DNA from 3 places in the Devosia rhizosphaerae genome. Region 3 is predicted to be linked to each of the others. Evidence: predicted binding sites of a transcription regulator. Region 3 holds the regulator's gene; each other region holds the start of a gene.

Region 1 (5,121 bases), 1.7 Mb from region 3:
GAAACCTTCTCGATCGATGCGTCCTTTGCCGGCGGCAATGTTGCTGCCTTCAAGGTTGAGCCGCCGATCCTCGACAATTATGACCGGGTGCCGCTCGAGCGCCGCCACCTGACAGGGGTGGGCGATTTTATGTCTGCTTTCGTGCTCAAGGGGAACGCGCTCGACCGCAGTCTTTGCCAGCGCAAGACCAGCATCTTCACCGGCGTCGAGCGCTTCAACATCTCGATGAGCTATGCCGGAGACGACCAGGCGACCTCGCCGCGGACCGGTTACCAGGGCCCCGTGGTGCTGTGCACGGTCGACTATGATCCGGTGGCCGGGCATTTCACCACCTCCGAAATCACCAATTATCTTGCCGATAGCGACCGCATCATCATCTGGTATGCGCCACTCGGCGCTACCGGCTATTTTATCCCCTATCGCGTGCTGCTGGGCACCAATATGGGCGATCTCTCCATGGTGCTGACGGGAATGCAGTACTAGCGGCTATTTCTGCCGCGGCGCCTCGAGGTCGTTGCCTGGAATTTCATGCCCGGCGCGCCGCGCTAAAAGGGCATCGCGCAGGGTGCGGGCGGCATTGCGTACCTCCTCCTGCATTGCGAGATCCTTGTCGAGCGAGACATGGTTGGTGGCGTAAGGCTCCCAATAGCCGATATAGCGGTCGAGTTCGGCCAGGGGTCCAGCGGGCGCCATTTCCATGAATTTGAGCCAATCGGAGATGGAGCGCTGCACGTCCTTGGCGCCTTCCACATCACCATGGACGATGACCGAGAAGAGGCGGCCCTTGAGTTGGCGCGGGTAATCCCAGCCATCAAGCTCGATCTGCTTGGCCAAGTCGGCGTGTTTGCCCTGAGTGCGGGTGGGATCGGGATTACCGCCATCGGCACAGACCAGGCGGTCCATCATCGCCTTGAGAGGCGCTGAGACCTGATACCAGTTGACCGGCGAGACGATCAGCACGCCGTCGGCCTTGATCCACATAGGGTAGATCTCGTTCATCCAGTCCTGGCTCTGGCCCAGTGAGTAATTGGGGTAGCAGGAGCAGGGCCAGTGGCAGAGCGGGGCTGCGGTCGAAAAGCAGGATTTGCAGGGGTGAATGTTGCGCCCATACTCGGAAATGGTGCGCGAGAGATCGAGGATTTCGGTCTGGAAGCCAGCCTCCAGCAGCACTTCCTCGGCCAGCTTCACCAGCCGGAATGACTTGCTCATCTCGCCGGGGCAGGTGTGTTCGCTGCGCGCCGAACCGTTGATCAGCAGGATACGATAGGGGCGGTCACCCGTTTCGTAGTCGCGTTGTGCACGTTCCACCGCAGCCTTGGCGGCGACCCAATCCTCGGCAAGGTCATAGTCGGGATCGGCGTATCCAGGACCGGCTTTGACGGTGCGCGGCGCCTTGCGCTGGTGGGCATAGGCATCCCAGGCCGCCTCGGTGATCCGCTCCAATTCTGCCCCAAGCGTATCGAAGTTGGGGTCAATGAACTGGCTGCGGAAGCGCGCCTTGAACTCAGTCTCGTCCAGCCGCGGGCTGGGCATGCCCTTGCGCGGTTCGGGGGCAGGGGCGGCTTGCTGTTCTTGCTGCATGTAAGTCTCCGTCCTCGGGGAATGGGCGACTTGCAGCGGCGGTTCCGTGTCTGTCCCAACCCAGGACGGTCAATGGGTTTTTCGTTAGCGGGTGCGGTGGAGCGCGGCCTTTTGCCGAACGTGAAGTGTTAACGTGCACTGCAGCCGCATCTCGCAGGTGTAAAGCCCTCGTCAGGGAAGTGCCGATTCTGCTGAGAGTTAGGAGTTTGGCAACGAAGCTGAACAGCTTGGTGGTCGCTAAGCTGTTCCATGAACGTGCTCTTGGTGGGGATGGCCGGTTCGCCCACCAGATGTGGTCTGGAACAAAGCCGGACTCAGACCATCCTCGCGATTCTCCCCCTGTTCGTTCCTGCTTTGGACCAAGACCGAACAGGGGTGACGCCAGCGCGACCGAAGCGTCCCGCTCTGGGACAGCTACAGCGTTTCGAGGCACGTGATCGTCCCGTCGGAAACGGTGAAGGCCTGCTCCAGGGTCAGCGGGCTTCCGGGAAAGTACCCGATACCTCAAGCGTCGCCACCGTGCGGCCGGGCTCGGACCGGATGCTGTGCACGCGATAACGAGGCTGGTAGGCCGCAGCGGTCTTCTGCACCCAATCGCTGATCGCCCCGATGCCCGCATAGGTGTGGCCCTCGTCGCGCACCGTCGCATCGGCAGCAAAGAAGGTCGTGAGCTTATTTGTTTCGCCGCGATTGGCGGCCTCGAAATAGTCGGCGACCGGTGCGGGTAGCTGGTCATGAGATTGCGTTGTCATGGCGGAAGCTCCTCTTGTGAGATGCCCCTTCTTGCCACGGGTGCGCTGACAGACCGCGTCAGCAGCTTTCCCGATCTGACCCGGTCAAAGGGTTTTTCGTTAATTTCGCACCAGGAAAGACCTGCCGGGCGGGAGGCCGAAGCTTAAAGGAAAGCAAGCTCGGCGAACGCATGGCCGTAACCGGTCGGTAGGACTTGCCGATTCTGGCGCCGAATTAACTGCTTTGCAACCAAGATGAACGGTGCTGACTGCCGCAAGGCGAACGGAGGAACGGGTGGCGTGCTCCTGGCGTTGCCCGGGTGCGGCTACATACAAGGACTAGTGCGTGAACAAACCCGGACTCACCAATTCCAGCCGATTCGGTTCTGTTTCGTTCCGCAGATGTTCTGCTTCTTAAGGTGAAGGCCTGGACTGGGCTTGATGATGTACCTCATTGGGACGCCGCCACCCCTCGCAGAAGCTGTTTCCATTCCCTACATTAGGCGCCGATGAGTTTCCCGCCCGCCCAGACGGTCAAGGCGATCCTTGGCCCCACCAATACCGGCAAGACCTATTTTGCCATCGAGCGCATGCTGGCCCATCCGTCGGGGATGATCGGCCTGCCGCTGCGCCTCCTCGCGCGTGAGGTCTATCAGCGCGTGGTCGAACGAGTAGGTGAACAGGCAGTTGCGCTCGTGACCGGGGAGGAGCGGATCGTTCCGGCCAAACCGCGCTTCTGGGTCTGCACAGTGGAAGCCATGCCTGTGGACATCCGCGTCGACTGCGTTGCCATCGACGAGATCCAGACGGCCATCGACTTTTCGCGCGGTCACGTCTTCACCGACCGCATCCTCAATGCGCGGGGTACGCACGAGACACTGCTCCTGGGCTCGGCGACCATGGCCCCGGTGATCCGCCGGTTGCTGCCGCATGTCGACATCATCGACCGGCCGCGGTTCTCCCAGCTCACCTATGCCGGCTCCAAGAAGATTTCGCGGCAACCGGCCCGCAGCGCCATTGTCGCCTTTTCGGCGCGGCAGGTCTACGCCATCGCCGAGTTGATCCGGCGCGAACGCGGCGGTGCGGCCGTGGTGATGGGGGCGCTCAGCCCCCGCACCCGCAACGCGCAGGTCGATCTCTACCAGAATGGCGACGTCGATTTCCTGGTCGCGACCGATGCCATCGGCATGGGCCTCAACCTTGACATCCATCATGTGGCCTTTGCCGACGACTCCAAATTCGATGGTCGGCTGAGCCGCGGCCTGACGCCAGCCGAGCTGGGCCAGATCGCTGGGCGGGCGGGTCGACATGCTCGCAACGGGACCTTCGGGGTGACCGGCGGCACGGAAGGGTTCGACGAGGAACTGGTAGTCCAGCTCGAAACGCACGACTTCGACCCGATAAAAGTGCTGCAATGGCGCAACAACAGACTGGATTTCTCATCCATCGGTGCCCTGCGCGACAGCCTCGACATGCCGCCCGAGCACAAGAGCCTGACCCGGGTGCCGGTCGCCACCGACCAGCTGGCGCTGGAGTTCGTCGCCCGTAACGAAGCCGGCCAGCTGGCACGAGGGCTCGATGGAGCGCGGCTGCTTTGGGAATGCTGCCAGATCCCGGATTACCAGGGAATTTCACCGGCCAATCACGGCGAAATCGTCACGCGCATTTACTCGGATTTAGTCAAGCGCCGGCATGTGAACGAGGATTGGATTGCCGAGCAGGTGCGCTTTTGCGACAGTATCGCGGGCGACATCGATACCTTGTCGAACCGGATCAAGCAGATTCGGACCTGGACCTTCGTCGCGAACCGTAAAAACTGGCTTGCAGACCCTTCACATTGGCGCGAAAAGACCCGAGACATTGAGGACCGGCTCAGCGACGCGCTGCATGAAAAACTGACTCAGCGCTTCGTTGACCGGCGCACTAGCGTCTTGCTGCGTCACCTGAAAGACAAACGTATGGCATCTCCCGAGATCAATGAGCGCGGCGAAGTGAGCCTGGAAGGGCATCTCATCGGCACGCTCGAAGGCTTCCGTTTCACGCTCGCCCGCAATGACGGGGATGCCGAAATCAAGGGACTGCGCTCCGCCGCCGATCAGGTGGTGGCGCCGGAAATCTCCAAGCGGGCCGATCGCCTGGCGGGCGCGCCCAATGAGGAGTTTGTGCTGGCCACCGATGGGCGGCTGCGCTGGAAGGGCGAAGTCATTGCCGAACTGCTCGAGGGAGATTCACTTTATCGCCCGCGCATCCTGATCCTGGCCGATGAAACGTTGACCGGGCCCGACCTGGAACGCGTGCAGGACCGGCTGAGCCTCTGGCTACGCCACCATATCAATACTGTGCTTGAAGGCGTGATGGCGCTCGAAGCGCCGGCTGATATCGAGGGTGCTGCCCGTGGCATCGCCTTCCAGCTCTTTGAGCATCTGGGGCTGTTGCCCCGGGGGCAGGTGGCGGACGAGGTGAAGAACCTCGACCAAGACGTGCGCGGCAAGATGCGCAAACTCGGCATCAAGTTCGGCGCTTACCACATCTATCTGCCGCTCAGCCTCAAGCCGGCGCCACGCGAATTGGCGCTGATCCTGTTTGCGCTCAAGCATGGCGGCGTGCGCCAGCCCGGCGTCACCGATATTCCCCATATCGTGCTGTCGGGGCGCACCAGCTTCGTCGTCGACCCGGAAGTCGATACTCGCCTCTATGAGGTTGCGGGCTTCAAAGTGGCCGGTAAGCGCGCCGTTCGCGTCGATATCCTTGAACGCCTGGCCGATATTATCCGGCCGCTGATCGCGGTGGATCCGACCCGCTACCAGGG
Region 2 (5,121 bases), 180 kb from region 3:
GGGCTTGAGCCGATAACCGCCACAAGCCACGCAAGGCTTGGCCGACATGTACTTTTCGATCTCCTCGCGCATGCCGGCGCTTTCGGTCTCCTTGTAGCGCCGCTCAAGGTTGCCGATGACGCCTTCGAAGGGCTTGGTCGTCTTGTACTGCCGCAGGCCATCGTCATAGACGAAGTTGATGGGTGTCTTGTCGGTGCCATAGAGCATCGCATGCTGCACCTCGAAGGGCAGGTCGCTCCAGGCGGTTCCCGTTGAGGCGCCGTAGTGCTTCGCCACCGCAGTCAGCGTCTGCAGATAGTAGGGCGCGCTGGTCTTGCTCCAAGGCAGGATGGCGCCGTCACGAACGGAGAGCGACGCATCGGGGACGATCTGGTCCGGGTCGATCTTCTGCTCGGTGCCCAGGCCATCGCAGACCGGGCAGGCGCCGAAAGGATTGTTGAACGAGAACAGCCGCGGCTCGATCTCCGTGATGGTGAAGCCGGAAACGGGGCAGGCGAACTTCTCCGAAAAGGTAATCTGGCGCGGTTCACCATTCTCGTCCAGCTCATCAGCAAATTCGATGAGTGCGATGCCATCGGCCAGCTTCAGCGCCGTTTCGAAGCTTTCCGCCAGGCGGCCGGCGATGTCGGGGCTGACGACCACGCGGTCGACCACCACTTCGATGTCGTGCTTGAGCTTCTTGTCGAGCGCGGGGGCGTCCTCGATTTCGTGGTATTCGCCGTCGATCTTGACGCGCTGGAAGCCCTTGCGCATCAGGTCTGCAAGTTCCTTCTTGTACTCGCCCTTGCGGCCCCGGGCGAAGGGCGCCAGCAAATAGAGGCGCGTGCCTTCGGGCAACTCCAAGGTCCGGTCGACCATTTGCGAGACGGTCTGCGATTCAATGGGCAGCCCCGTGGCGGGCGAATAGGGCACGCCGACGCGCGCAAAGAGCAGGCGCAGATAGTCGTAAATTTCGGTGACAGTGCCGACCGTCGAGCGCGGATTGCGCGAGGTCGTCTTCTGTTCAATGGAAATGGCGGGGGAGAGCCCCTCGATGTGCTCCACATCGGGCTTCTGCATCATTTCGAGGAATTGCCGCGCATAAGCGCTCAGCGACTCCACATAGCGCCGCTGGCCCTCGGCATAGATGGTGTCGAAGGCCAAGGACGACTTGCCTGAACCCGAGAGCCCCGTCATGACGATGAGGCTGTCGCGCGGCAGCTTGACATCGATGCCTTTGAGATTGTGCTCGCGGGCGCCGCGCACGATGATCTCACGGTTCTGGCTAGGCATTGGCATGGTCGGTCACGTCCATCGGTCAGTGCCCCAGGAGGCGGCACGGGCATCGGTCATTTATTGTGCTGGAACTTAGCCAGCAAATAGGCGTGGGGCGTAGGCCCCGCAAGCGACCCGTTAGCATGGCTGCCAAGCCGAGTGGTAACCATGACGTGTACGCCAAGCAACAGCAGCGAGTCCCGTCTGAGAACATAAGCGGAACGAAATGCTGTTGGTCAAGCCCCACGATTGTGCGTGAAAGAATGCATGGACAGCCACAACGCTCCCTCTACCGCATGTAACGCAGTGTCCCCGGCGTCACGAGGACTCCGGGAACCAAGATCTGGCTTGACGGAGGCCTCCTGACATAGCGTGTCAGTAGCCGAGCGCTGGACCGCTCAGGCGTTGCTCTCTTCGCTGACCAGCGACTGCGCTACTGCGGGGCACATCGACTGATCAACGAATGGGCAGGACTGGGCCGCGGCAAAAGCGGGAGCGGCTGCTCCGCTAATCACGGTCAGAGCGAGCAGGGCGGCGAGGAACTTTTTCATGTCATGTTCTCCTTGTTTGGAACGTGACGAGGATGCTCTCTGGTAGCGTGCAGCACCACTTAAGCTCCTGTAAAGTAAGTGAAAACTCGTTAACGTCGGTAATGTGAAGGAGGTTGTTGACCAATCTCGTGCACTAGAACATAATGGGAACATTAACTTTTGGCCTCGGCGATTGCAGGGCTGCGGCGGCGCCTGTTTACAACTTCGCCTTTGGGGGCGCGCCGGGATCGGCAAAGGGGTAGGGTGCCGCAGGATTGGTGCGACCCAGCTGAGCGGCGCGCCAAATGTGTTGGAAAGGGCCTGGTGACGCGCCAGGCTGAATTGACAGGGAGTTCGCCATGGCGGGCAGCGTGAACAAGGTAATTCTGGTGGGCAATCTCGGTGCCGACCCCGAGGTGCGGAACCTGCCGAGCGGCGGCAAGGTGGTGAACCTGTCGGTCGCCACATCCGAGCGCTGGAAGGACCGCAATTCGGGCGAACAGCGCGAAAAGACCGAGTGGCATCGCGTGGTGATCTTCTCGGAAGGTCTGGCCCGCGTGGCCGAGCAGTACCTTAAGAAGGGTTCCAAGGTTTACCTCGAAGGCCAGTTGCAGACCCGCAAGTGGCAGGATCAGTCGGGTCAGGACAAGTACTCGACCGAGATCGTGCTGCAGAACTTCAACTCCTCCATGGTGCTGCTCGACGGCCGTGAGGGTGAAGGCGGCTTCCGCGGCGGTGGTGGCGCTGGCGAGGGCGGCGGCGGCTATGGCAACGACACCGGTTTCCGCGGCGTGCGCGATCAGGGTGGCGGTGGGCGCCGGCCATCGACCAATGCGCCGGCCTTCGAGCCGGGCGGCATGGACGACGATATTCCGTTCTGAGGTTTTACCGCAGAATGAGGGGGGGCCGGACGGCCCCTTTTCCTTGTGCCCAGCCAAGAAAAAGGGCGGATCCACCGAGCCGCCCTTTGCTGTTCGGTAAGTGGAGCCTACCGGCTGAACGGCACCGAGGCGCGGAAACTCTCGCCGGTTTCCACATAGACCACATCGAAAGCGACGTTGATCGCACCGTTATCGAGCGTGATCTGAGAGGAGATGTTGTACTCCTTGCCCTCTTCGTCTTCCTCCTGCTCGCGCAGGTTGAAGATGACGCCATTGCCGCGCTTCTGGCCAATTGCTGTGCCGGTGAAGGTGGCGTTCGAGCTCATCGCCGCTTCGTAGCGGCGGCTACCATCGATATAGGCCAGGGTGCCGGCAACGGAGAGATTGTTGCCCGCCAGGGTGCAGCGGCCGTTGTAGTTGACCTTGTCCTGATTGCCCTGGTTGAGCGACAGGCGGCACACCACCGTCTCCTTGTTGGCGCCGGTCAGGGTGCCGCGGCCGCGCCAGTCCCCAATATAGGACTGCAGCAACGCCACTTCAGCAGGACCGGCAAAGGCCGGGCCGCTGGCGACGCCAGACGTAAGGAGCAGGCCTGCGAGCGCGACGGCGCGCGTCAGGGATGCGACATGGGTCATTTGCACTAAGCCTCCAGTGAATCATGCCCCCCGGCAGATCCGATGCCGGAAACCGATACCAAATCCGTGCGGCTCCGGCCGCAAGCTTCTCAACAATGTGACTGCGGCAGGAGACTGCCCCCTGCCAGACGAATCAGACGTCTACAATCTATTCGGGTGCCCCGATTTCTCGCAAGCAGCTGTGTCTCAGCTGGTCCGCTCTGGTTCGACCGGCGTGGCACCAGACTTCGTTTTATCTTCCTTGGTGCCGCGCAGCCGCTCGAAGAACTTGCCCCCACCCACCAGGATGGACGGCAGCATGAAGAGGTCGCCGACCAGCGCCAGGCCCAGCGACAGCACGAAGAGCGTGCCAAACAGCGCCACCTGGGGGAGTGCCGAGAAGGCGACGATGATCGTGCCGGCGCACAGGATGACGGTGGTGGCGACGATCGCTCCGCCAATGCGCTTGAGCGTATGCTCCACCGAGGCGAGGTGACCCAGCCCTTCGTTCCGCCGCCCATGCATGTAGTGGGAGAGGAAGTGGATGGTGTCGTTGACCGCAATGCCGAAGGCGATCGTCAGCGCGATCACCGTGGTCAATTGCAGCCCCGCGCCGGTCGCCCAGAGATAGCCGACTGTGCCCAGGATCGGGAAGACATTGGGCACCGTCGAGGCCAGGGCGATGCGGAAGCTGCCAAAGGCAATGCCGATCAGCACCAGATTGATGAGGACGCTGGCGGTCAGCGAGGCCTGGAGCGAGCGCACGATGTCGTCGGTAGCGAAGGTGGTGAGCACGCGGAAGCCACCCACTTCGGCGCCCTCGATGCCGGCCGCCGCGATCTGGTTCTCGATGGTGGCGACGAGCTCCTTGAGCTTGCCGCTCTCGATGACGGTCGGCATGAAGCCGGTGACGAGGCCCTGCGAGCCATCATCGGTCACGAAGCGCTTGCGCATGAAGGGGCCGACGGCGCTCAGCACCTGTTCGCGCGTGAAGCCGCTCTCGGTGTAGTTGGTCATGCTGGCCGCCGAGATGACCTTGTTGTCACCCAGCTCGCCTTCGACGATTTCGTGGACGATGCGCAGTGTCTCGTAGTCGGCCGGGCCGATATTGGGATCGTTCTCGACGAGCGGCACGCGGACATAAAGCGGCGCCACGCCACCCACGCCTTCATCGATGCTCTCGGCAGCGGTGAGCGCGGAGGACTCGTTGGCGACATAGTCCTCAAAGGAGAAACGCGGCTGGATGACGAAGAACGGCACCAGCAGGAGGATGACGAGGAGCACGGAGAGGATGGTGACCGGCCTGCCGGCTGTGGTCGCCAGCTTCCAGGCCAGCGGCACGGGCGCGTTGAGGGCAAAGTTCGGTGCCTTGGGCAGCTTGAACCCGAGCCGGACAGCCGCCTTGAGCAGCAGCGGCATCACCGTCATCAGGCACACGAACATGATGACGCAGCCCAGCGCACCCGCCAGTGCGAATTCCTGCACGCCTTGGCCGGGCGAGACATAGAGCGAGGCGAAGGCCACCAGCGTCGTAAGCGTGGTGAGCGCGGTGGCGGGGCCGACCAATTTGAGCGTCCGGTCGACGGCCGCGCTGGGGTCATCGCCGTCGCGCCAATAGGCGAGCCAGTTGAAGATGAAGAACATCGACTCGGCAAAGGCCATCACCAGCACCAGCGTTGTCACGATGATGGTAAGAAAGCTGAACGAGCCGAAGAGGAGCAGGATCATGCCCATCGACCACATCACCGCCAGGAACGGCGTGGCGGCCACAAGAAGCGCGCCGGTCAACGAGCGGAGGGCAAAAAGCGCAATGACCGCGCCCAGCGCGAAGCCATAGACGGT
Region 3 (5,121 bases):
CCGAGCCATCGGCAGCGATGCCCCAGACCCTGAGGTTGGATGTGCCCCAGTCCACCGCTATCCAATCCATCTTGGCGCTCAATCTATTCTCCCCGTCCGCCTCGGCGGGCGACACTAGTGACCGAATCTAATTCCAGCCAGCCCCATTCTCCGCCTGCGTCGCGACAGCAAAGGACGGCCGGGTCGACCTGTCTCCTCCTTGAGTAAGGCCCGACGCGCGTTGCGGCAGGTCGCGACGGGTTCTCCACTTCCGATCATTAGTATGATTTTTTCGGTGCCAAGGCATTTAATCTCGGTGCAGCCGTGTTAGAACTGTTCCAACGTTGGCGCTTGCGCCGACGGCCACTCAAGGAAAGATACGACAGATGACGGCAGGTAATGGCAACGGCGCGCCCAAGCAGCTGCGCTCGCGAGCCTGGTTCGACAATCCAGACAATCCCGACATGACCGCGCTTTATCTCGAGCGCTACATGAATTTCGGTGTCTCTCGCGAGGAATTGCAGTCCGGCAAGCCGATCATCGGCATCGCCCAGACAGGCTCGGATCTCAGCCCTTGTAACCGGCACCACATGGTCCTCGCCGAGCGTGTTCGCGAAGGCATTCGCGAGGCCGGCGGCATTGCAATCGAGTTTCCGGTTCATCCGATCCAGGAAACCGGCAAGCGGCCAACTGCCGGGCTCGACCGCAATCTCGCCTATCTTGGCCTCGTTGAAGTGCTTTACGGCTATCCGCTGGATGGTGTGGTGCTCACCATTGGCTGCGACAAGACCACGCCGGCAATGCTGATGGGTGCGGCGACGGTCAACATCCCGGCCATTGCCCTGTCTGTTGGGCCCATGCTCAATGGCTGGCACAAGGGCGAACGCACCGGTTCGGGCACCATCGTGTGGAAAGCTCGCCAGATGATGGCCGCTGGCGAAATCGACTACCCGCAGTTCATCGAACTTGTGGCGTCTTCGGCACCTTCGACCGGCTACTGCAACACCATGGGGACGGCGACCACGATGAACTCGCTGGCCGAGGCGCTCGGCATGCAGCTTCCGGGCTCGGCGGCGATCCCTGCGCCTTACCGCGACCGGCAGGAAATCGCGTACCGCACCGGCAAGCGCATCGTCGACATGGTGCATGAGGACCTCAAGCCCTCCGACATTCTGACCAAGGACAATTTCGTCAACGCCATCGTCGTGAACTCCGCTATTGGCGGCTCGACCAACGCGCCCATCCATATCAACGCGATTGCCAAGCACATCGGCGTCGAGCTCAACATCGATGACTGGCAGGAGCACGGCCACAAGGTGCCGCTGCTGGTCAACCTGCAGCCGGCTGGTGAGTATCTAGGCGAGGACTACTATCACGCCGGCGGCGTTCCGGCCGTCGTAAACGAGCTGATGAAGCAGGGACTGATCCGCGAGGGCGCGCCCACGGTCAACGGCAAGTCCATTGGTGAGAATTGCCGCAGCACGCCCATTCAGGACGACAAGGTCATCCGTCCCTTCGATCAGCCGCTCAAGGGCGAAGCGGGCTTCCTGGTGCTCCGTGGCAATCTGTTCGACAATGCCATCATGAAGACCAGCGTGATCTCGCCCGAATTTAAGGAGCGCTACCTTTCGGACCCGGTGCATCCCGGCATGTTCGAAGGCAAGGCCGTGGTGTTCGACGGGCCTGAGGATTACCACCACCGGATCGATGATCCGTCGCTCGAGATCGACGAGCACACGCTCCTGTTCATGCGCGGCGCGGGGCCCATCGGCTACCCTGGTGCGGCTGAAGTGGTGAACATGCGGCCACCCGATTACCTCATCAAGAAGGGCATCCATTCCCTAGCTTGCATCGGTGATGGTCGTCAGTCGGGTACTTCTGGCTCTCCCTCGATCCTCAACGCTTCGCCAGAAGCGGCAGCTGGCGGCAACCTCGCCATTCTCCAGACTGGCGATCGGGTTCGCATCGATCTCAACAAGGGTGAAGCCGACATCCTGATTTCGGACGAGGAAATCGCGTCCCGCCGTCAGCAACTGGCCGAAACGGGCGGCTACAAATACCCAGCCCATCAGACACCCTGGCAGGAAATCCAGCGCAACATCGTTGGCCAGCTGGGCGAGGGGGCGATTCTCCGAGGCGCTGACAAATATCAGCGGATTGCCCAGACCAACGGCGTCCCTCGCGACAATCACTAGGAATGCAGAAGGCCCGCCAATCGGCGGGCCTTGTCTCATGTCAGCTAAATCTACTCAGTACTTGCGCAGCAGGCCCACCAGCCGACCTTGCACCTTGACGCGGTCCGGCGGGAAAATGCGGGTTTCATAAGCCGGATTGGCCGCTTCCAGTGCCACAGTGTTCCCCTTGCGGCGCAGGCGCTTGAGGGTTGCTTCCTCGTCGTCCACCAAGGCCACGATGATCTCGCCCGTCGAGGCTTGATCCTGCTTCTTGATGAGCACGGTGTCGCCGTCGAAAATGCCTGCCTCGATCATCGAGTCGCCGCGCACTTCCAGTGCGTAGTGCTCGCCGGGCCCCAGCATTTCCGGTGGCACGGCGATGGTGTGGGAGTGGCTCTGGATAGCTTCAATGGGCGTACCGGCAGCAATGCGGCCCATGACCGGGATGGAAATCGGCCGAGCATAGTCCTCGCCGGCGCTGATGCGAGATGGGGGCGAAGCGACCTTGCCGAGATTGCCTTCGATGACTGAAGGTTCGAAGCGGGCGCGGCGACCACCGAGCGTTGGGTTCATCGAGTCCGGGAGTTTGACCACTTCAAGCGCACGCGCCCGATTGGGGAGGCGGCGGATAAAACCGCGCTCTTCCAGGGCGGTGATCAGCCGGTGAATGCCGGATTTCGACGCCAAATCGAGGGCATCCTTCATCTCATCGAAGGACGGCGGAATGCCGCTTTCTTTCATCCGTTCGTGGATGAACATCAGCAGCTCGTGTTGTTTGCGCGTCAGCATTGGCCCCTCGGCGAGAATCGGAACATAGGCAGAACGACTATAGGTGTTCCAGTTATGTTCTGCAATATCTCCATTGCCATTCCGTGGGACTTAAAGATGAACGGATCCTGAACGACTTTCTCGCTTCAGAATCCGTCTATCGGTAGTGCTTCGACAACTGCTCTGGCGGGCTGGCCGGGATCATGCTCGGGTTGCACGATCAGCATGTCGGCATCTGCGAGCGAGGAGGTGTGCCCGCTATCGGTTTGGGCGATCGGGTCGAGCATCGGCCCGGCATCCGTCTGCACGAGGCGGGCCCGCATGAAGTGCCGACGCGCGGTGTTTGGCGGCGTGGGGCCGACGAGAGGCAGGCGCCAATGCGCAGGCTCGTCGTAGCCCAGCCAATGGCGGAGTGCCGGCTTGATGAAAACAGTGGCCGTGACCATGGCCGAGACGGGATTGCCCGGCAGGCCGAACACCAGGGTTCGTCCATTGCTGCCGAACATCAGCGGCTTGCCGGGGCGCATGTTGATGCGCCAGAAGTCGAGCGCGACACCCAGATCTTTCAATGCACCTTGGACGAGGTCGTGCTCGCCCACGGACGCGCCGCCGGTGGTGATGAGGATGTCCGGCTCGGCAGCCAGCGCCGCACCCAGGCGAGAGCGCAGCAGGGCTGCGTCATCAACAATGATGCCGTGATCCGTCACTGCCTCGGCATAGGGCGCGAGCATGGCAGCAAGCCCAAAGCTGTTGGAGGCGACGATCTGGTCGGGACCTAGTGGAGTACCGGGGAGAACAAGCTCATCGCCCGTCGCCACGAGGGCAATCTGCGGCCGGTGGGCTACGGTTAGCCCGGCGCAATTGGCTGCAGCCGCCACGGCGATCTGCATGGGCGTGAGGCGCGTGCCCGCCGCGACCAGCGTCTGACCAGTAGCGAAGTCAGCACCCGTGGGGCGGATGCTGTGGCCAAGCCGGGCAGGGGCCGTGAAGCGGACGAGGTCGCCCTCGCGCACCGCCTCTTCCTGCATGATCACGGTGTCGGCGCCGACGGGGACTGGCGCGCCAGTGAAGATGCGGACCGCTTCTCCTTCCCCAACAGACCCGCTGAAGGCTGCGCCGGCCTGAGACATGCCAACGACCCGAAGCTGCGCCCCGTCGCTCACGTCCGCGGCCCGCATGGCATAACCGTCCATGGCGCTGGCATTGAAGGGCGGCTGGTCGTGCGTGGCAATGATCGGGTCGGCGAGGACGCGGCCCACCGCCTCGGGCAGGGCCACAATTTCCGGCGTTACTGGGGGAACACGGCTGAGGATTTGGGCCAGCGCGTCGTCGACCGGAAGAAGGCTCATGGCGCCCGCATGTAGTCGCCGGATTTGCCACCCGACTTCTCGAGCAGGCAGATATCGCTGACGACCATGGCGCGGTCGATTGCCTTGGCCATGTCGTATAGCGTGAGGGCCGCGGTAGAGGCAGCAACCAGTGCTTCCATCTCGACGCCGGTCTGTCCAGTTGTTTCAGCCGTCGCGGTGATGCGGATGGCCTCGGCGCTCTCGGCTTCGATTTCGACGTTGACCTTGGTGAGCGGAATGGGATGACAGAGCGGAATGAGCTCGGAAGTCTTCTTGGCACCCATGATGCCGGCCACGCGCGCCACTGCGAGTGCGTCGCCTTTCTTGAGGCCACCGCCCATAATGGTGCTGATTGTCGAGGGTTGACCGGTCAACCGCGCCTGCGCCGTGGCTCGGCGACGCGTAACCGCCTTGTCACCAATATCGACGATGTGCGCCTCGCCCCGGGCATTGAGATGGGTGAGGGCTTGGTTGCTCATGAGCGAACCGTCTCGACTTGGCCCATCAGGAGAGCCCGCGTCGCGGCGACCACATCGTCCTGCCGCATCAAACTCTCACCAACGAGGAAGGTCCCGATACCCGCTTCGCGATCCAGCAGTTGCAGGTGGGCGTGGTCCACGATGCCGCTTTCGCTGACCAGGGTCACGCCTTCCGGAACACCGCCTGCGAGCTTGATGGAGGTTTCGAGGGTTGTTTCGAAGGTGCGCAGATTGCGATTGTTGATGCCGATGAACTGGGCGCCCAGCCCTAGCGCACGATCGAGTTCAATCTGGTCATGCACCTCCACCAGTGCATCCATGCCCCATTCCTCGGCGGCGTCGAGCAGGTAGCGCGCCACGTCGTCGCCGACC

What was found. The regulator LexA, encoded in region 3, represses DNA repair genes until DNA is damaged. The targets are predictions, from matches to a motif close to TGTTCNNNNTGTGTTCNG.
Region 1: QOV41_RS02505 (helicase-related protein) is a predicted target of LexA. The motif match lies at 2,705-2,722, and genes of this name have one in related genera.
Region 2: ssb (single-stranded DNA-binding protein) is a predicted target of LexA. The motif match lies at 1,940-1,957, and genes of this name have one in related genera.

Annotation. Positions count from the first base shown of each region.
Region 1 covers NZ_CP126539.1:484,507-489,627, forward strand. The annotation lists gene QOV41_RS02490 (DUF3108 domain-containing protein) at 1-483, shown strand, start outside; gene QOV41_RS02495 (flavodoxin family protein) at 487-1,581, opposite strand; gene QOV41_RS02500 (nuclear transport factor 2 family protein) at 2,055-2,333, opposite strand; gene QOV41_RS02505 (helicase-related protein) at 2,822-5,121, shown strand, end outside.
Region 2 covers NZ_CP126539.1:2,369,388-2,374,508, reverse strand. The annotation lists gene uvrA (excinuclease ABC subunit UvrA) at 1-1,278, opposite strand, end outside; gene QOV41_RS11725 (hypothetical protein) at 1,653-1,805, opposite strand; gene ssb (single-stranded DNA-binding protein) at 2,144-2,665, shown strand; gene QOV41_RS11715 (hypothetical protein) at 2,773-3,300, opposite strand; gene QOV41_RS11710 (efflux RND transporter permease subunit) at 3,487-5,121, opposite strand, start outside.
Region 3 covers NZ_CP126539.1:2,194,138-2,199,258, forward strand. The annotation lists gene QOV41_RS10875 (2-dehydro-3-deoxygalactonokinase) at 1-82, opposite strand, end outside; gene QOV41_RS10880 (IlvD/Edd family dehydratase) at 366-2,174, shown strand; gene lexA (transcriptional repressor LexA) at 2,229-2,942, opposite strand; gene QOV41_RS10890 (molybdopterin molybdotransferase MoeA) at 3,068-4,270, opposite strand; gene moaC (cyclic pyranopterin monophosphate synthase MoaC) at 4,267-4,749, opposite strand; gene trpC (indole-3-glycerol phosphate synthase TrpC) at 4,746-5,121, opposite strand, start outside.